4 regions of the Desertibacillus haloalkaliphilus genome follow, and region 4 is predicted to be linked to each of the others. Evidence: riboswitches for the same ligand, from Rfam matches in the RefSeq annotation. Region 4 holds a riboswitch; each other region holds the start of a gene.
The links. A riboswitch is a leader RNA that binds a small molecule or an ion and turns the genes downstream of it on or off. The one in region 4 is predicted to bind S-adenosylmethionine.
Positions count from the first base shown of each region.

Region 1: linked by a shared signal. The riboswitch ahead of KH400_RS02775 (homoserine dehydrogenase) and the one ahead of metK (methionine adenosyltransferase) in region 4 are both predicted to bind S-adenosylmethionine.
Region 2: linked by a shared signal. The riboswitch ahead of msrA (peptide-methionine (S)-S-oxide reductase MsrA) and the one ahead of metK (methionine adenosyltransferase) in region 4 are both predicted to bind S-adenosylmethionine.
Region 3: linked by a shared signal. The riboswitch ahead of KH400_RS11390 (methionine biosynthesis PLP-dependent protein) and the one ahead of metK (methionine adenosyltransferase) in region 4 are both predicted to bind S-adenosylmethionine.

Region 1 covers NZ_JAHPIV010000002.1:120,125-125,538, reverse strand. Annotated here, with positions in the region: gene KH400_RS02790 (tRNA threonylcarbamoyladenosine dehydratase) at 163-924, opposite strand; RNA gene ssrS (6S RNA) at 1,210-1,392, opposite strand; gene KH400_RS02780 (hypothetical protein) at 1,536-1,823, shown strand; gene KH400_RS02775 (homoserine dehydrogenase) at 1,916-3,130, opposite strand; SAM riboswitch class I at 3,200-3,310, opposite strand; gene aspS (aspartate--tRNA ligase) at 3,387-5,177, opposite strand; gene hisS (histidine--tRNA ligase) at 5,190-5,414, opposite strand, start outside.
Region 2 covers NZ_JAHPIV010000011.1:110,691-116,104, reverse strand. Annotated here, with positions in the region: gene KH400_RS13615 (PH domain-containing protein) at 79-429, shown strand; gene KH400_RS13610 (hypothetical protein) at 481-822, opposite strand; gene KH400_RS13605 (hypothetical protein) at 856-1,212, opposite strand; gene KH400_RS13600 (hypothetical protein) at 1,275-1,565, opposite strand; gene KH400_RS13595 (YheC/YheD family protein) at 1,744-2,517, shown strand; gene msrA (peptide-methionine (S)-S-oxide reductase MsrA) at 2,572-3,036, opposite strand; SAM riboswitch class I at 3,217-3,332, opposite strand; gene KH400_RS13585 (OmpA family protein) at 3,495-4,190, opposite strand; gene KH400_RS13580 (MotA/TolQ/ExbB proton channel family protein) at 4,183-5,414, opposite strand, start outside.
Region 3 covers NZ_JAHPIV010000009.1:49,186-54,599, reverse strand. Annotated here, with positions in the region: gene metC (cystathionine beta-lyase) at 1-972, opposite strand, end outside; gene KH400_RS11390 (methionine biosynthesis PLP-dependent protein) at 996-2,114, opposite strand; SAM riboswitch class I at 2,220-2,329, opposite strand; gene KH400_RS25295 (hypothetical protein) at 2,443-2,577, opposite strand; gene KH400_RS11385 (hypothetical protein) at 2,713-2,874, opposite strand; gene prsW (glutamic-type intramembrane protease PrsW) at 2,879-3,553, opposite strand; gene KH400_RS11375 (asparaginase) at 3,658-4,629, shown strand; gene KH400_RS11370 (YpdA family putative bacillithiol disulfide reductase) at 4,716-5,414, opposite strand, start outside.
Region 4 covers NZ_JAHPIV010000001.1:342,956-348,369, forward strand. Annotated here, with positions in the region: gene tbcS (tetraprenyl-beta-curcumene synthase) at 1-432, opposite strand, end outside; gene KH400_RS01620 (alpha/beta hydrolase) at 524-1,300, opposite strand; gene KH400_RS01625 (gamma carbonic anhydrase) at 1,499-2,020, shown strand; gene metK (methionine adenosyltransferase) at 2,172-3,374, opposite strand; SAM riboswitch class I at 3,598-3,708, opposite strand; gene KH400_RS01635 (hypothetical protein) at 3,808-4,131, opposite strand; gene pckA (phosphoenolpyruvate carboxykinase (ATP)) at 4,477-5,414, shown strand, end outside.

The sequences.
Region 1 (5,414 bases), on a different contig from region 4:
CACATCTTCTATAACCCATTTTCGAAGCGGTGCGAGTAAGCGAACTCCCTTGATTACTCCTTCCTGATCGCGCACTCCGCCCCTTTACCACACAAAACAATGAAAAAAACAGCCATAAAACGGCTGCTTTTTGCAAAAAATTATTCAAATTTCACTGATTGACTATCGTTCAATTTTAATATCCTTTAATAACGTTGTAACGACATGTCCAGCCATAATTAAGCCAGAAACGGATGGAACAAACGCATTCGATGATGGTGGCATTTTTGCTTTACGTATCGGTGAATTCTCTGCTTCTTCAGGAACAATTTCTTTACGTATGTCTTCACGGATTTTAATCGGCTGTTCATCTGAAAAGACAACATTGATCCCTTTATGAATGCCTTGTTTTCTTAACTTTGTACGAATCACCTTAGCGATTGGATCATAGCTCGTTTTTGAAATGTCGGCGATTCTTAAACGTGTCGGATCCATTTTATTAGCTACTCCCATGCTCGAGATAATCGGAACGTTTCGTGTAAGGCACTCTTTCATCAAATGAATTTTATAGGAAATTGTATCACTTGCATCGACAACAAAATCAAGATCATATTCAAAAAACTGCTCATAGGTTTCTTCCGTATAAAACATCTTTAAAGCAATAACCTCACAGTCTGGATTAATATCTGCAATTCGTTCCTTCATTAAATCAACTTTGGGTTGTCCTACCGTTGATAATAATGCATGGACTTGTCGATTGACATTTGTGATATCAACATCATCTTTATCCACGAGGACGAGGCGACCAACCCCAGACCGAGCTAATGCTTCAGCTGAAAATGAGCCTACTCCTCCGATCCCCAAAACTGCAACCGTACTATTTTTTAAGACATCTAGCCCATCATGGCCTATTGCCAATTCATTTCGAGAAAATTGATGTAACATCTGTTAACTCCTTCCAAACCCTCTATTCTCCGTAATACACTCGGAATTGAATATACCATAGTAAGAAATAAAAGGGAAGTTTTGCAAACAGTTTGGACTACGTTCTCCTTGAAACAATTTCTCTTCATCAAGGTAATCTCCCTCAAATGATTTCTATCAAAGGCGGTGCGAGTAAGCCTCCTTCATCAAGCATCAGCTCTGCTGGCGCACTCCGCCCCTTAACCACTACAACATAAAAAAAACTAAGAGAAGTTTTCCCTTAGGTGATTTCGAATATGTATAGGTAAGAGTCCCAATTGTGCCGTAAAAACTTAGTTTTGAACCTGCTCTCACGCAGGTGGGTGCTCTGTCTAAATCTTCATACGTCCTCAGTTGTAAAGGCATGTACTCCGATTTATGAACTGCAAGCTCCCTCTTATAAAGTGTTGGCTCAAAACGTAGAGTATCCTACGAACACCTTAGGACTCTTAAATTTCTTACATTTATCATACCATGTGTTATGAAGCGATTCAATAACATTTTACGGATATTTTACAGGAAATCATTTGCCGCTTGATTTGAGGACAAGGCCTAGTTATGGTACATTTAACTGTGATAAAGGAGGCGTTACTTTGAAACCTGTAGCCATTCATCGTTGTGTTGAGATCTACCAAGAAATCGGTTGGACAGAGAAACGAACAGTAGAAAACTGGTATGACCTCGAGCTATATAACAGCGAACTTCATATGAACGGATCAGTCATTGCGCTAACTCGAATTTTTGATATGTCTTACCGACCTATTAATTCAGGGTTCGGCTTTTTATATTTACATACTGATTCTGGTGTGAAATCGTTATACGTCAAAACGCCGCCTCACCATTTTATTGACTCATTTAAACAACTGAAACAAAAAGCATAATTAACGTGCGTTCAAGAGGCAGCGCACGAACAAACAACCAAGAACTTTGACAGTCATTTTTACCGAAGTTTGTGAACATCCCTTAAAAATATTTATACAGCTGCTTCAAGCTTCACTAGTTTCCTCCCATAAATGGGATAAGAGTCATAGACATCCGTTAATGGCAAGTATTCAACGCACGTATCCGTAGTGATAAACCAACCGAAGCCCTCATCTTCTTCAATGACTTCATTCAGGTGGTAAGTGATCTGATCCAAATGCTCTTTCACCCGATCAACATCCTCTTTCTTGAAAAAAAGAAGCCATTCACTTTGGTTGGTACATGCTTTTATGTTTTTTCGTTTATATTCAGGTTGCTTCGTTTGTCTAAAGTGATGAACAAAGTCTTCAACCATACTATTTGCTGTCGGTTCTTTTCCAGCCCCTGGCCCAGTAAATAATAAGTTTGTACCAGACTCTCCTTCAAGATGAACCGCATTTGTTACGCCATCGACTGTAGCTAACGGGTGGCTTTGTGCGACAAAGCTAGGTCGTACTCCCCCAAAAACACGTTCTCCATCTGTTCTTGCTTCAGCAACGAGTTTCATTTTCAGCCCATGTGTTTTTGCCGCCTCAATATGCCAACGCTCAACGTTACGTATCCCAATGCGGGCAAACGTTGACTGTTCAGCCCAGCTTCCAAAGCATAACTTACTTAAAATCCGTAGCTTATACCAAGCATCAAACCCCTCTACATCATCTGTTGGGTCCGCTTCAGCAAAACCCAGAGCTTGGGCCTCTTCTAGAACTTCGTCAAAATCGCGCCCCTTCTCATTCATCTCTGTAACTATGTAATTTGTCGTTCCATTTAAGATCCCAGAAACCTTAGTGATTGCGGTTGTTGGTAACAAGGAGCTGAGGACATTAATAATTGGGATTCCTCCAGCAACGGCTGCTTCATAACTAATAAAACTACCATGCTCATTTGCAAGTGCTTCTAACTCACGACCAGCAAAAGCAATTAATTTTTTATTAGCTGTAATTACAGGTACATTCCTGTTTAATAGACGACTAATATAATCTTTGGCTGGTTCAACACCGCCCATTTGCTCAAAAACGATATCATACCGATCCTTAAAAAAGTCATTCGGATTATCAGTAAATAATTGCTCATCAGCATTTCTTTGTTTTTGAAAATCTTTCACCAAAATCTTTTTTACCTCTACTCGATCTCCTAATACCTGTTCTATTTCAGCCTTTGCTGAATAAATTCGTTCAAAAACACCTTCCCCGACTGTCCCAAATCCAAGTAAACCGATAGATATCATTGTGTCATCCTCCTCTGCGTAAGTAAAAAAAACCTTTCCGATAAGGAAAGGTTTTTTAAAAATACCGTTCACTTATCTTTCAGAGCGTTCACGCTCTGCTGAAATTAGCACCGTAGTTTGTGAATACAAACCGGTTGCCGGGTGTCACAGGGTCAGTCCCTCAACCACTCTTGATAAGTAATTTATGAAAATGTCTTATTATTTTTAAGCTTGAGACTAATTATAGCGAGGAGTCTCTGCTTCTGTCAATGATAAATTATGCCTTTACTTCTTCCTCTTCTTTTTTCGGAACAATGCTTAAGTTTAATTCCTCAAGCTGAGCATCACTCACTTCACCTGGTGCATTTGTGAGGAGGTCACTTGCACTCGCTGTTTTAGGGAAAGCAATCGTATCACGTAGGTTCGTTCTGCCTGCTAAAATCATGATCATGCGATCCAACCCAAGGGCAATTCCTCCATGAGGTGGTGTACCATATTCAAAGGCATCCATTAAGAAGCCGAATTGGCTTCTTGCTTCTTCCTCAGAGAAGCCAAGTGTTTTAAACATTTTTTCTTGAAGATCACGCTCAAAAATACGTTGTGATCCGCCACCTAATTCATACCCGTTCAGCACAAGGTCATAAGCTTCAGCACGAACACGACCAGGGTCAGTATCTAAATGCTCAAGATCTTCTTTCATCGGTCTTGTGAACGGATGGTGTAAGGCAACATAACGCTTAGCATCTTCATCATATTCAACAAGCGGGAATTCAGTCACCCATAAGAAGTTGAACTTACTTTCATCAATTAAACCAAGTTCCTTACCGAACTTCAGACGAAGGGCACCCATACTATCAAATACGACTTGTTTTTTATCAGCTCCAAAGAATAGAAGATCGCCAGGTTCTGCATCAAGCGCTTGTCTAAGTGCTGCTGTCTCTTCTTCGTTAAAGAATTTAGCAATCGGCCCTTTGAGCTCATCTTCTTCGACTTTTAGCCATGCAAGCCCCTTCGCACCATAAATCGCTACGAAGTCAGCTAAATCATCAATTTCTTTACGAGAATAACGAGTTGCTACCCCCTTCACATTTAATCCTTTAACGATTCCACCGTTTTCAATTGCATTTGTAAACACCTTGAACTTACTATCTTTTACGATATCTGAAAGCTCAACAAGCTCCATCCCAAAACGTGTATCTGGTTTATCTGAACCGAAACGATTCATCGCATCATCATACGTTAAACGTTCAAAAGGCGTGTTAATGTCCATTCCTTTAGTTTCTTTAACGATTTTTGCCATCATCGTTTCCATCATTGAGATTAAATCTTCTTTTTCCATAAATGATGTCTCAATATCGACTTGGGTAAATTCAGGCTGACGGTCAGCACGTAAGTCCTCATCACGGAAACAACGAACAATTTGATAGTAGCGCTCAAATCCCGAAACCATTAATAATTGTTTAAATAATTGCGGCGACTGTGGTAAAGCATAAAATTCGCCATGATGAACACGACTTGGAACTAAATAGTCACGCGCCCCTTCTGGTGTACTCTTCGTTAACATCGGTGTTTCAATTTCATAGAAGCTTTCATCATCAAGGAAATCTCGAATCAGCTTAGTTGTACGATGACGAAGTTTAAATGTCTCCTGCATTTCTGGACGGCGCAAATCAAGATAGCGATACTTTAAGCGAATATCCTCAGATACATCCGTGTTTTCTTCGATTTGGAATGGTAGCGCCTTAGCAGCATTTAAAATGTTGATCTTATCCACTCGAACCTCAACCTTACCAGTTGGGATTTTCTCATTGACCGTTTCCTCATCACGCTTGACAACCGTTCCTTCGATATCTAAAACATACTCACTCCGTACACGGTCAGCGATTTGTAGTGCCTCATTAGAATCTTCTGGGCTAAATACGATTTGTACAATCCCTGAACGGTCACGTAAATCAATAAAAATCACTTGCCCTAAATCGCGTCGAGTTTGAACCCAGCCTTTTAACTGAACGCGTTGTCCAATCGTTTCTTCTAAAATTTCTCCACAATGATGTGTTCTACCAATCATTTTAATTCCTCCTTAACATTTCCCTTGTAAATATGTAACTAACTCGTCAATCGCGACTTCTTCTTGATTGCCTGTTTCCATCTCTTTGACAGAGATTTTATTGCTTGCTAATTCGTCATCCCCAAGTACGGCGGTGTACTTCGCTTTAAGACGATCAGCTGCTTTAAACTGTGCCTTCATTTTTCTATTTTGATAATCTTTTTCTGCACTTATCCCTGCTTGGCGTAACTGGTTGAG
Region 2 (5,414 bases), on a different contig from region 4:
TGCCAGGCACCCCCTGTAGGGTGCCTGGCACCAAGAACCCGAATTGGAGTATACTTATCATGGAAAGGATGTGAGTGGATGTCATTTTTCAAATCACGTGACAATCAAGAAAAGCATATCGATCAAATACAGGAATACTTAATCCCTGGAGAGCAGTTGGAACAAACGTACGGATTAGTCATTGATTTCGTTGCCTTAACGGATAAGCGGATTTTGTTTGTTGATAAGAGCTTTGTATCTAAGGCGACCGCTGTTGTCACAATCCCGTATAGCAAAATCGAAGAAATTGCTATCCAAAAAAGTGGCACGCTTTCTTTTACGAATAAAGTCGAGATCACAACGAAGGGCGGATCGCACGAACTCTCATTCGTTAAGGGTGCCGATGTTTTCGGTTTTTACAAAAAACTCACCTCAAAGATTTGTGATTAATCGCAAATCATTCATGGTGCCAGGCACCGAGGTGCCTGGCACCATCTCTTCTCACGGGCAACAAATACAGAACGTGTGCTGAATGCTAATAAACCCAAAACAATCTAAACCTTTCTCTCCCTCACAACGAACTGTTATTCGTCGTAAGTTTTCTACCTGGATCGTGTCTTCTAAGAGCTCAGGCGTTAACCTTCTTTCAATTACTTCGTCGTCGGTTTCAATCATTGCAACAATATCACATTCACTAAGATTAAATATAGCGACCAATGATTTATTATGATTGGTAGTAAGGTTTTTGAAGTACGTTCTTTCCGTTCCATCACAAGGCTGGGCTATCGTTGCTCCTAAAATAGTCGTATCCGTAAAACATTTTGGTTCACGAACTCCCATCATAATCGCTCCTTTATAAATGTTTGTTTCTTCTTTTTACGGACAACAAATACAAAATGTTTTCTCAAAGAATATGAAGCCCGTACAAAGTGCTGTCTCATCCCCTTCACATCTCACTGCAATTCTTCTTACATTTTCAGCAACGATGCTGATCTCCCCAAAGCCAATTGGCTCATGAACAAGAACAGGTATTGGTTCTGGAGTGGGGTCCTCATCTGTTTCGATAAAAAGAAACATCGTACATGGAGGCGGTGTAGAACTTACAACATGAAGTGATACCTTATTATGATTTTCCGTGAAATCTTCAAAGTACGTTCGTTCTGTGCCATCACACGGTTGTTCAACCGTCGGAATGGCATTATGACTTGCAATTGAACAGTTCTTTTTACCCATTGTTCTCTCCCCTTTTCTTCTTTTCTTCTTTTCTTTAAGTCAATCCCTGTTTATCCTTGGCTTTAAGATTCGTGTAAAAGCTTATAAATCGTTTTGTTTTTCGGATTGTTATAAGCGTATTCACGCACCTTAGCCAACACCTGGTCAAGACGGCTCGTATCATGCCCCAACTTTGTTTGATGACTTTTAATCTTCATTAACCTTTGATAATGAGGATCACCTTCCAAAACCGTCCTCTCAAATTGGGCTCGTAACTCATCCTTTTCAACTCCTTGATCCAGCAGTTCCACAAGACTGTCCATTTTCTGCATTTCAAGAAGCCGTCTAATAGGCAGTAGGTCACCTCTATTCAACAGCAATCCCTCCTTTTTTATTTTTATATTCAAATCAGGTTATTTTGTATAGATAGATGGAAGATGGAAAATACCTATTTTGAAAAGAACTAGGTCACTCTTAGGGGGATAAACAAGCATATTGAGAAAAATTTCATAACTTATAAATACAGACTTTCTGTTTTTAGGAGAGGATACTATGGCCGAATCAAAGCTTTCTATCAATTCATTGGATACAGAATATGAACGATACGTAGGCAAATGGAGAAAGTATACATTGATGAAACAGAAGAAAAAAGTACGTCAACACCTACCAAAGACAAAACTGTTTTCAAAAAAATCTCTATGGAAGATGCTTGATAAATATGGAGAAGTTATCGTGAAACCAAGCTACGGAAAATATGGGAGGAAAGTTGCGAAGATCTCTTGCATGAACGATGGAAAAATCAAGCTTCATATGGAACAAAAGAAAAAAGTGTTTTGTAATAGAGAAGAAGCCTATACCTATCTTTCAAACTCGTATTTAAATGGCAAGTGTCACATCATCCAACAATATATACCACTTGCGACAATTAACGAATGTCCATTCGATCTAAGGGTTATGGTGCAGCGGAAAAAAGAATCTGATGATTGGATGGTAACTGGCGTAGCAGCTAAAGTAGCAGCAAGCGGATTTGCGGTTACGAATGTAGCTAAACAAGTATTAAATCTTGAAACAGCTATCGAACAATCAAATATAGTAGTAGACGATAAGTGTAAACTGATCGAAGAAATGAACAAGGCTTCTGTAAAAAACGTTCAGAGCATACAAGATTACTACCCTGAATACCGAGGTATCGGGTTAGATGTAGGCGTTGACCCAAAAGGGGATATATGGATCATAGAAGCAAATTTAGAGCCTACCATCGATATGTTTATGGAGTTAAATGATCGCTCCGCACTTCGAAAGATTCGCGCCTATAATCGAGGGTAAAACACGAAACGGTGCCAGGCACCCCTTTTAAGGTGCCTGGCACCCGAGAATGTTTTAAATCCCGCAAGCCAACGTCCCGTTTTTCTGGAAATACTTCTGATGATATTCCTCAGCTTGATAGAATGGTTTGGCTGGTGCAACTTCTGTGACAATCAGCTTTGGACTCGTACGGTTTAATTCAGCTTTCTTCTTCACCGCTACTTCTAGTTGCTGAAGGTTTTGAAAGAAGATCGCCGAACGGTATTGTGTGCCGACATCAATTCCTTGACGATTACGTGTTGTTGGATTATGACATTCAAAAAATTTATCCACTAGTTCTGCATATGAAATTTTCCACGGATTATACCAAATCTCAATCGCTTCTGCATGACCGGTTTGACCTGATTTCACTTCTTCATAAGAAGGGTGCTCTACATCGCCACCTGTATAACCGACTCTTGTTTCTTCTACGCCACGAACCTCTTCAAAAAATGCTTCAACACCCCAAAAACAACCTGCTGCAAATACTGCTTTTTCCATTTTACTCGCTCCTTTTCGAGCGATAAACCTTCTTTCCATATACAAAAACTTGGCTTTTCATCAACCGATGGCGAAAACCTTAGTTGACGTTATACTATCGTCCTAACGCTAATAAATTCTGATAGTATAAGAAAAACCTCTCTAATGAATGTAGAGAGGTTATCGTATATGTATACGATCCTCTCATCTCCCAAGGAAGTCAATCCTTGCAGGAATTAGCACCGTTCAAATCAATGACTTGATTTAATGGTTGCCGGGTTTCAAAGGGCCAGTCCCTCCACCACTCTGGATAAGAAGTCTATCGCTATTAATTTTTATTTGTTAAATAAAATTGTATCTGATTGGTGGCTACTTTGCAAGGAAAATTTTCAAAAATAAATAAAATCACCTTTGCATTACATTTTAAAAGGCAAATCACCCAATCATTCAAGATGATTAGGTGAGTCCATATCAAACTCTTATGCTCCATTTAACAGCTCATGGGTTTTTTCTAATATCTCTTCGTCCTTTAAACGGAATTTAAATTCGACTCGTCGAGATTCTTGGTTGCTATAGTTACCCTCTACATCCGTACGACCATCTGTATAGGATCGACCGTTGACGGTTAGCTTATCTTTCAAATGTGCTTGGATGTTCTGATAAGGAAAATCATCGCTGAGCACATATTCTGCGACACTAAATGCTCGCTCTTGCGACAGCTCGAGATTGTATAGATAGTCACCAATTCTGTCCGCATGACCTTCGATAATAATTTCTGAAATATACTCTTCATAGCCGCTTTCTAAGAGGACATCTAAATAAGCGGGTACAAATTCATCTAAAAACGTAAACGCCTCAGGCTTTAACACCGTTTCATCAAACGCAAACAAAATGTCCGTATCAAAGATCAGAGCACCAGTCTCCTCATCAATTTCAACATTTAACGTTGAATCACTAAATTCATCATTCAAGTCATTAATTAAATCGACTCTAACCCCCATGATTTGATCAATCGTCCGATTCATCTCTTCAATCTGAAACGATTTGATCACCATCATGATAATAAAAATTAAAATAAAACATAAAAGAAGCGCTGTTAATAAATCCGTAAATGATGGCCAAAAGTGTCCTTCCTCTTGTTCACCATGGAATAGTTTTTTATACTTCTTAATCATTGCTTCCAACCCTTACTCTCGTTGGTTGACTCATCGCCCCTTGAGAGAGCGACTGGAGTTGACGATTTAACGTGTGAATTTCTTGACTTAATTCACTGATCGTCTGTTGCATAAAACGAGCGCTTCTTTGCTGTTGATCTTCTGTAATTTCTCCGATTTGCTTAAATTCTTTTTTCATCGCGTCGTTAATATCGACAACATAACCACCGATGTTGCGACTCACCTTATCGAGGCGGTCACCCAGGGTTCCCTCTAAACTGCTAACATACCTTGAGAGGGTGTCTTTTAGCACGGACACGCTTGATTCAATCTGATTTTCGCGGTGGTTAAATGAATCTTTCATATCTGCAATCGTACGGTTGATTTCAGTAAGCATTTGATGATTCTTAACGCCCACTTGCTCATAGGAACGAGAGGCAGCATTTAAATGCTTTTCAAACGATTGCGATTCTCTGGCGTGAGCCCGTAAATGATCATGGAACTCTTGATTAAATTGCTGAAGCTCTTCAAGTCGACCTGACAAGAGACTTTTATATTCTTCTTGAGCGGTATGAATCGTTTCTAGTGCCTCAGGCAGGCGAACAATCGAATTTCCGAGTTTATCGAAGTCGTTCTTCAGCCCTCTTAAATGCGTTGAAATCCCGCTCAGCTTCGAGCTTAAATCGCCTCCAAAAATTCGCGCAAACTGTTCGTTATTCGTTTTCATCATCGATACAAGATTCTCACTTTGTGCAGTCGCTCGCACAAATGAGCCATGAATCGATTCCTGCTTCTCACTAATGGAGGCAAAATAGTTTTTCCAATCAACAACAGCTGTCTGGAATTGGTTCATCGTTTCTTTCTGTGACGTTGTTAATTCGTCTATCTTCCTATACGTTTCCGTAAAAGCACTTGCCATTCGTTCATTTCGCTGATCCATGTTATAAAAATAAGCAAATAACTGCTCAAAGTTTTTATTTAGCTTCTTAACTCCTTGATCAAAACCGTTCGTCACTTCTTTCATCCGGTTAAAAATGACCGTGAAATCTTTTAAGTTTTCAGTTAAACCGTCATTAAACTTCGCTAAGTCCTTTGCCGATTGCTGCAAACCAGCCGTATATTCCTTAAAACCGTCAAACGATTGGACAATGTTTTGTAACGATTCCTGATTCGTTTCACGAAGCTCAACGATCGATGCGTTAATCGTTTCGGACACAGTAATCAAGCGTGCCATTCCATCTTGTT
Region 3 (5,414 bases), on a different contig from region 4:
AAATACTGGAATTTTTGCATTCGCAACAAACTGTTTAACCGCTTCACGATCTCGCAAACGGAAGGACAGGACTGCACCATACCCCTGTGCTTGGTTCGCTTGAATGTCATGACCACGATGGCTTTCTAACCCTGGATAATAGACCTCTTCAACTTCAGGAACCTCACTTAACCACGTAGCGATTTGATGAGCAGCCTTTGACGAGTGCTCCATTCGCACATGTAACGTTTTTAACCCTCTTAAGACAAGCCAGCAATCTTGAACACCTAATATTGCCCCAAACGAGTTTTGTAAAAATGCAAGCTGATCCGCTAGTTCTTGGTCACTGACAACAGCTAAGCCTGCAATGACATCACTATGTCCGCCAATAAACTTCGTAGCACTATGTAAAACTACGTCTATGCCAAGTTCCAATGGCTTTTGAAGAGCTGGTGTTAAAAACGTATTATCTAAAAACGTTAGGCAATTGTTCTGCTTTGCTAAGCTTACTATTGCGCGGATATCTGTAATTTTCAATGTCGGATTTGATGGCGTTTCGATATAGAGTAATCTTGTGTTCGGTTGGATATTTTCTTTTACTTCCTCTACATCTGTCATATCAACAAACGTATGATCAATACCTAACCGCGTCAAAACTTCTGTTACTAGACGAAACGTTCCACCATAGACGTCTTTTGTTAAGACGACATGATCTCCCTTTGATAGTAACATAAATGACGTTGATATCGCCGCCATCCCAGATGAAAATGCAAATCCCCTACAACCACCTTCTAACTCGGCAATCGTTTCCTCTAACGCTTCTCTTGTTGGGTTCCCTGATCGTCCGTAATCGTAATTACCAAATGTCTCAAAGTCAAATTGATGAAACGTAGACGCGTGCTGAATCGGTACACTCACTGCTCCTGTTTGTTGATCAACTTTATGATCGTTATGTAGCAATTTTGTTTGAAAACTATACGTATCTTGACTCATTGTCCTCGTCCCCCGATTTCTAATTAAATTTGTTCATGCTCTTTGGCATAGCGAAAAGCTTGCTCTAAATCTTGAATTAAATCCTCAACATACTCCACTCCAACTGAAAACCGTAACAACCGATTACAAACCCCATTTGCGACCCGAACATCCTCAGGAATATCCGCATGGGTTTGTGTGGCAGGATATGTGAGTAAACTCTCAACACCACCTAGACTTTCTGCAAATGTAATCAGCTTTAATTGTTGTAAAAATGGATCCACCCAGTTTTCACTTATAATTCGAAATGAAATCATCCCACCTCGTCCCGGATATAAAACCTCATCGACACAAGGGTGATTACTTAAATATTCAACAACCTTTGTCGCGTTACGTTCATGTTGGTCCATGCGTAACGCAAGTGTTTTCATACCACGAATGAGTAACCAAGAATCAAAAGAACCCAAAGTTGCGCCAATTCCATTATGGTATAAGAAAAGCTGTTCACACAATTCTTTCCCCTTCGCAACGATTAAGCCTGCAATCAAATCATTATGACCACCTAAATACTTTGACGCACTATGGATAACAATATCTGCCCCTTCACGAATGGGTTGTTGTAACAGCGGCGTATAAAAGGTGTTATCTACAATAAACAGTAAATCATGCTTTTTTGCCAGTTGATTTAGGGCACCGAGATCTGCTTCTTGCATTAATGGATTGGTTGGTGTCTCAATAAAGATTGCTTTTGTCTTATCGGTTATTTGTTGTTCGAATTGCTCAAGGTTTCGTGGGTCACTAAATGTAAACGTTAGTCCCCATTTCGTCCACCCTTGTTCAAACAACCGATAGGTTCCACCATACAAATCTTGTGAAGCGAGAATCTCATCACCCTGTTCAAACAATGATAACACAGTTTGAATCGCAGCCATCCCCGAACTACAGGCAAAACCTTGGTCACCACCTTCAAGTTCAGCAATCGCATTTTCCAACACTTCACGCGTTGGATTTCCAGTTCTTGCATAATCATAGCCAGTGGACTGCCCAATTCCCGCGTGCCGATAAGCCGTTGATAGGTAAATAGGTGTATTAACGGCACCTGTCCTCTCATCCGTTCGGTTACCAATTTGTACCAATGTTGTTTCAAGTTGCTTTCTATTCATCCTGTTTTCCTCCTTTTACAAACCAGTACTTCAACCACTACTAATTATCAGGGTATAATAAAAACCTTCTTCATGATAAGAAGAAGGTTTTGTAGTCTCAACTTCTTCTTATCTTTCAAGCACACATCGCTTGATGGATTTAGCACCTGACCAATAACTAGCGGCTGGTTGCTGAGACTTCTTCGGGCCATTCCCTCCGTCTCTCTTGATAAGAACTTTATTAATAATATATAAATAGTAAATATTCAGCTTATTAGTTTAAAATACAGCAAAACAGTAGGGAATACAAGAGTATTTTTATAATTTTTATAAAGTTTACAAATCTCCTTTAAAAGAAAACGATTTCATGGACACTCTTATATAAAAAGCAACCGCTTATAATTTCAGGTTCACCTGTTACTCTTTTATCGTTTAAACAACCTTCTTTTCTCAGCGCCAACTCCTTGAACCACCTTCTACTCATCAGTGCATTCTCCCTCACACTCCCATCTCCGCCCCTTTTCCACAAAAAAAGACTACGACAAAAGGAGTTGGTTTTTACCTTTTGTCCTAGCCTCGAACAATTGCCAATAGTTTAACTAGTTTTGTCACGACACCTTTATTCAGGTGAAGCTTCAACGCGAAGCTGCTCCTCATTCCCACAAATACATCGTTTGAATCCAGTATCATAGCCGCCTTCTTTATTCTGGCGACCCCTAAGTATATATTTTTCCCCACATTTTGAACAACGAATGACAATACGAAAACGCTTATCTGGCACAGTATCACTCCTTATCTATCGGCAAATCCTTTGTGCGTTGACTCAGATTAGCCCTTTTTACTTTTTGTAAGGCTAACCACCATAAGAAAAACATAAACGGTACAATTAATAACTTCACGTATTGATTAGCTGCAAGTAACATAAAATCATATAGCCCATGCAATACAACTGGAAGTGTCAAAGAGAGGAAAACCCAGATGAAGGTTTTGGAAGACGAAACACTTGCTTTACCTAAATAATATCCCATAATCACACCAAATAATGCATGACTCGATACAGGAAAAAACGCCCGTCCAATCGCCCCTTCTATCCCATAAGCAATTAAGTATAAAATATTTTCAACCGTTGCAAACCCTAATGATATAGCAGCTCCAAATACGATTCCATCATAATGTTCGTTAAATCTTGCGTGTTTATACGATAGAAAAAATAGCAGGAACCATTTAAAAAATTCTTCAATGAGCCCAGCGCGTATAAATGCATGGCTAAATGCATCTAGTAGATACCCTTCCGCTTCAAAAGCATACTGTAGGACCATCACCGGAAACACTATAAGCGAGCCATAAACAAAATTTCGAGTCACCATTGCAATCGTTGTACGCTCATAGTCATCTTTGAGATAAAAATAACACAACAAAGCGATGCCCGGTGCAATTCCAGCAGATATAACTGCAAACAACAGCCTTCCATTCCCCTCTGTTTTTTTTCATCGTAACATGTTACTTTTATTTAAGAAACCATAGTTTGGTTATGAAAGCCTACATTAAATGAGGTGAAGCAGTTATGAAAAAGATATTACTTTTACATACAGGCGGTACGATCGCGATGCATGAAGATGAACAAACAGGTACCGTCGGCCCTAGTGTCTCAAATCCATTATATTCAACAATTGAATCACTTTCAAAAATTGCCTCCGTGATCGTTGATGATTTTCTACATTTGCCTTCGCCACACATCACACCACAACATATGTTGGAATTGTCTAAACGAATTGAGCGCCGTATCAAGACGGAATACTTTGAGGGCGTTGTCATTACACACGGAACAGATACACTCGAAGAAACAGCATATTTACTGGACCTATTACTTGATACTGATGTTCCAGTCGTTGTTACTGGTGCGATGCGATCCAGTAATGAACTTGGTGCGGATGGGCCTTATAATTTAATTTCTTCTGTCCGAACAGCAGCAAGTGATGCAGCACATGGCAAAGGCGTTCTTGTCGTTCTTAATGATGAGATTCACACTGCAAAAAATGTAACAAAAACGCACACGAGCAATATTGCTACATTTCAAAGCCCTCAATATGGGCCGATTGGAATTGTCACAAGACGCGATGTTGATTTTCATCATGTCCCTTCGAAACGAGAACGCTATGACGTTTCAACATTAACAAAAAATATTGTATTAATAAAATGTTATGCTGGTATGGACCCTAGCCTACTTGATGCAATTTTAACAACTTCGATGGATGGACTTGTCATCGAGGCATTCGGACAAGGAAATGTTCCCCCAGGCATCGTTCCGGGTTTAGAGAAACTGATCAAACACCACATTCCAATTGTTCTCGTTTCTCGTTCTTTTGGAGGTATCGTTCAAGATACGTATAGTTATAGTGGCGGTGGACGACACCTAAAAGAGCTTGGGATTATTTTCACAAATGGTTTAAATGGTCAAAAAGCGAGAATTAAATTAATGATCGCACTTGAAGTAACGTCAGATCGAAACAAACTTCAAGAACTATTCTTAACATAATTAAAAGGGGAGTCCTCAAGTAGGTTCAGTTCACCTCTGAGGATTCCCCCTTTCAAAAACAATATGCTAAATATGCTTGCACATCTTTAGCTCTTCAATGCTGCTCGGTTTGCAATTTCTGCTGCAATAAGATCACCATGAAAACGCCCATTCTCAATAAAGATTTCATTCGCATTATTCCCAGCTGCGATCACTCCTGCAATAAAGATACCAGCTACATTCGTTTCCATCGTTTCCGCATCAAAAGCTGGCCTACCGCTCCCCGGATCAATGTGTACGCCCATCGCACTCAGAAAAGAATGGTCAGGGTGATACCCTGTCATAGCAAATACAAAATCAGCCTTTGCCTTGTGCTCTTTACCGTTCTGTTCATAAATGACGTCCGTGGAAGTAATTTCTTTGACTTCCGCTTCAAATTGCATGTCTACCTTCTCATGATTGATTAACGATACAAATTCAGGAAGAATCCATGGCTTTACGCTACTTGAATAATCACTCCCTCGATAGAGTACAGTGACTCTAGCACCTACCTTTTCAAGCTCTAACGTGGCATCAACGGCCGAATTTTTACCTCCAATCACGACAACATCTTTATCAAAGAATGGGTGAGCCTCTTTAAAGTAATGATGCACATGGTCTAATTCTTCACCTGGTACGCCCATAAGATTCGGGTGATCATAGTATCCAGTTGCGATAATTACATAAGATGCTTCGTATAGTTTCGTGGTTTGATTACCCTTCATTGTCTGAACACGAAACGTTCCCTGCTCCTGCTTTGACACTTT
Region 4 (5,414 bases):
ATCCTGACAAGTCATGACCAACGACTCGAGGTAACCACCATCATCTTGTTCATCCCGGTAGCGATAATAATTCACAGGCTCTGCCCCTGGTGTTAGCGCATGGAGCATAGAATCGTGAAGGGCTCGAAAATCAGTTGGATCTAACGATGTACTGCGGTCACACAAGTTATCTAGATAATCACTGATTGTTTGATAAGCGACAATAAAACGAATCACCTTATCATTTTCCTCTTTTGCTAGCAAGCCATAGATACCACCGCCTTCACAATGGAAGGCTTTATTTTCAATACTTAATAATGCTTGTGTTCGTAATTCCTCATTTGGAATCGCACGTGCCTTCTCTTTCCAACCATTCAAGTAATGATGGACAGATGGGATCACATGTCGATAGACACTTGCGAGTAACGTTAACGGTTGACTTGGTACTTTCAAATAGCACCCTCCTTCTCCTCACGATCTTAAGACCAATGTTGCTAGTAAAATACCACAGTGGTTTCATCAAAACAAACGATTACTACTCCATCTATTTCCTTAACTCAATAAATGATTTCGTTAACCGAAAGACCTCGTCACGCTCAGGTTCATTGAATACCTCATGATATAACTGGTCCCACTCTTTGTATGATTTATCTGATAGCTGGACTTGATTAAACCAGCGTTCCACTGCAAACTTATCGACAATATGATCATCACCGGCTTGCAAGACGAGTAAGGGAACATCAGGGAATGCTTCAGTCGAACGGTTTGCGATCTTCATTGCTTTCACAAGCTCTTGATACCAGCGAATTGAAACTTTGCTTACCCGCATTTCATCTTTTACATACGCTTCACGAACTTGTTCATTGCGAGTAGCAAGTGCGGAGTTAATACCTGACTTTGCTCGAAGCGTCGGTGTCACTCGGTGCAACACTCTAGCGGCCACGTCCTTACTTTTTGATGGTGGGTTCACTAACCCAAGACACGGGGATGACAAAATCACGCCATGAACGTCTAATTTCTTTTCCATCATCGTTCGAATCACTGCTAATCCACCCATGCTATGCCCAAGAAGGAAGACCGGCAAACGGTAACTGGCCGCTTCCTCATACCAGCCCGTGATCGTATCCATGTATTGAGTAAATGAAGAGATATGGCCGCGTTTTCCTCGCGTCTTCCCTTGCCCCGGTAAGTCACCGGTGACGACGTGACATCCGTTGGTATTCAATTGCTCTATTAACCACGCGTAACGCTGATGATGCTCCCCAGCGCCATGAACAATCACAAACACAGCATCCGCTTTCGTACTTTCCCACTTCCACATCTTCCTTCACACTCCTACAATGATTAGAGTCTATTCAAATTGAATCTCTCTCTTTTTGCACCCTTTAAACAAGAACATTTTAGAGAGTTCAGACTACTCAGCACTAGAAATTTTTGCTATGCTTACGTTACTGACAAACAAGAAATGATCTACCAATTATAGCAAATCTAAACAAACAGCGAAAAGGAAGTGACTGACTTGATTTATCCTTATGACGGTAAGTATCCAAAAATAGCTGAAAGTGCATTTATCGCAGATTATGTTACGATTACTGGCGACGTCCAGATCGGTGAAGAATCAAGCATCTGGTTTAACACGGTGATTCGAGGCGATGTTAAACCAACATTTATTGGTGACCGCGTCAATGTTCAAGATAATTCAACCCTGCACCAAAGTCCGCTTTGTCCACTGATTTTAGAAGATGATGTCACGGTGGGGCACCAAGTGATCCTCCATAGCTGTACCCTTCGTAAAAATGCACTGATCGGGATGGGTTCAACCGTCCTAGATGGTGCTGAAGTTGGTGAAGGAGCCTTTATCGGAGCAGGCAGCCTCGTTCCACAAGGAAAGAAAATCCCAGCTAACAGCTTAGCCTTTGGACGTCCTGCCAAGGTCGTCAGAGAACTTACCGATGAAGACCGCAAAGATATGGCGCGGATTCGCCGTGAATACGTTGAGAAGGGGCAATATTACAAGAGCTTGCAAGAACCAAAGCGCTAGGTTACTGAACCTTCATCGTATCATATACAACATTTCATCGCTCTCCTTGAACCTGCTTTTCATACTTTTCGTGATCTCCCCTTATCTATTTTTAAAAAAGAAGCTTGAGGATGAACTCCCCAAGCTTCTTTTTATCGTAGTTAAGACGCCCTTATAGCATCGCTTGCTTTTGCAAGGCTTCAGCTTTATCCGTACGCTCCCATGGAAGGTCCACATCTGTGCGTCCAAAGTGTCCATAAGCCGCAGTTTGCTTGTAAATCGGACGACGTAGGTTCAGCATTTTGATTAGACCTGCCGGACGAAGATCGAAGTTTTCACGAACAAGCCCAACAAGTACTTCCTCAGAAACCTTTCCTGTTCCAAATGTATCAACAGAAATGGAAACTGGCTGTGCCACACCGATGGCATATGCAAGCTGAACTTCACACTTATCCGCAAGACCAGCTGCAACGATATTTTTAGCGACATAGCGCGCACCATATGCTGCCGAACGGTCAACCTTTGTTGCATCCTTACCAGAGAATGCACCGCCACCGTGACGAGCATATCCACCGTACGTATCAACAATGATTTTACGCCCTGTTAAGCCCGCATCCCCTTGTGGTCCACCGATAACGAAACGACCCGTCGGATTAATGAAATATTTCGTATCTTCATCAATTAACCCTTCTGGTACGACTGGCGCAATTACATATTCTTTTAAATTGCGTTGAATTTGCTCAAGCGTTATCTCAGGGTGATGTTGTGTTGAGATGACAATCGTGTCAATTCGTAATGGTTGACCATTTTCATCATATTCTACCGTTACTTGCGTTTTACCGTCCGGACGCAAGTATGGAAGGACCTCTTCTTTACGCACTTCTGTTAACTTACGTGCGAGTCGATGAGCAAGCGAAATCGGTAATGGCATCAATTCATCCGTTTCATTATTGGCATAACCAAACATTAAGCCTTGGTCACCGGCACCAATCGCTTCAATTTCATCGTCAGTCATTTGACCTTCACGTGCTTCTAACGCTTGGTCAACCCCTTGAGCAATATCTGCTGACTGCTCATCGATTGATGTTAATACCGCACACGTTTCTGAATCGAATCCATACTTCGCTCGTGTGTACCCAATGTTCTTCACTGTATCACGAACGACTTTCGGGATATCAACATATGTAGACGTTGAGATTTCACCAGACACAAGCACTAACCCTGTGCTGACCGTTGTTTCACATGCCACGCGGGCGTTCGGATCCTTTTTTAAAATTTCATCAAGAATCGCATCAGAAATTTGGTCACAAATCTTATCCGGATGCCCCTCTGTTACCGATTCTGATGTAAATAAACGACGACTTCTTTCTACCATGATAAGTATCCTCCTTCGCACACCGACAAAATCGACTATTTACATAAAAGTGTTCACAAAAACGGCTTGTTCTACTCTTATCATGAAATAGCAATTTGTCTACTATGCTAAAATTTGATACGGCACTCATTCCCCCCACTATTGTGAGTATGAACTGAACATGTATAACCACGAAAACCCTTTTCCATCAATGAGGAAAAGGGTTGGTCCATTCACCTTTCACCTCTTATCGATCAAGGCTACGCCTTGCAGGTTAGCACCTTTTCACCATTTTTTATTGGTGTTGGTTGCTGGGTTTCTTCGGGCCTGTCCCTCCACCTACTCGGGATAAGAGTATCCGTTCGCGACATATCATAACGTAGATGATAGACGATGTCAACCAATGACGGTTGACATCGCTATTTGTTTCCATGTATGGTACACAACCAAGCTGTTAATACGGCGTATCCTGTGTGTTATTCCTTCTATTTTCCTGCTCTTGACGTTCTTCCTCGCGCATTTGCAGTCGCAATAGTTCATTTTGGTTATCCCTAGGCTTTACCTGACTATATACCCCGCTTGCGGTTAACCCAATCACTAACGCTGTTAGCACTTCATTTCCCCACTCACGAGGAATAAACCATAATATCATCGCAAAGAAGATCGCTAGTAGCGCTCGATATTTTTTATCAATCGAAAAGGCATTCCCAACAACCGTTACAAGCGCAGCAACAACAGCCGCTACTGTTGCTAGATCCATCATTGTTATTTCTGGCATAGCATAGGTTCCCTCCCTTTCTTCCATATGCTATGCAGGTGCCGCTTTTTCGGTAACCAAAAACGACCTAGAAGCCTTAAACAAGCAATTGTTACATACTAAAAGGGACAAGTAAAGTAGCCTTTATTATTTATTCATTTGTACATTTATAACACACTCGTTTTCATTCCTTCATATTATATCTAACAATCTCCTCGCACGAACTAGTGATAACTTAAGAAATTTATAAAAATAGTATAGACTATTATTTTTAATGTGTTATACTATTTTCAACAGTAAAAGCACAGCAAAAATTAACCAATGATAAAATTAAAATATACTTAAAAAGAAAGGGTTTTGTTGCAAATGAGTACAGTTAGCTTTGGGACTGAATTAGACCAAATTTTAAGCGGAGAGAATGTTCTTTTAGACTTACCGATTTCAAAGTTAGTCGAAAAGTCACTAATGCGAAATGAAGGGGTCTTGACTGAAAGTGGTGCCTTAAACGTTGAAACAGGAAAATACACTGGTCGTTCCCCTAAAGATAAATTTATTGTAGACGAAGCTTCTGTATCAGACAAAATTGATTGGGGCTCTGTCAACCAGCCGATTGATAAAGAAACATTTTCAAAACTTTATAAAAAAGTACTTGATCACTTAAAAGAGAAAGATGAAGTGTTTGTTTCTCACGCGTATGCTGGTGCTGATTCAAGCTATCGCTTACCAATCCAAGTCATTAATGAATTTGCTTGGCACAACCTTTTTGCACGTCAATTATTCATTCGTCCAACACAAGAAGAGTTAGAAACAATTACTCCTGAATTCACAATCGTTTCTGCTCCAGAATTCAAAGCGGATCCTGTTGTTGATGGTACGAATTCAGAAACATTTATTATGGTCTCATTTGAAGAGAGAATCGTTCTCATCGGTGGTACTGAATATGCTGGTGAAATGAAAAAATCAATCTTCTCAGTGATGAATTACTTGCTGCCGGAGCAAAATGTTCTTTCGATGCACTGTTCTGCCAATGCAGGTAAAGAAGGTGATGTTGCGTTATTCTTCGGGCTTTCTGGCACGGGTAAGACAACGCTTTCAGCTGATCCTAACCGTTACTTGATCGGAGATGATGAGCACGGTTGGTCTAATAATGGTGTCTTTAACATTGAAGGTGGGTGCTACGCAAAATGTGTAAACCTATCGTATGAGAAAGAACCACAAATTTGGAACGCCATTCGTTTCGGAGCGGTACTAGAGAATGTTGTTCAAAGTGACGTCACCGGCAAGCCTGATTATGATGATACGAG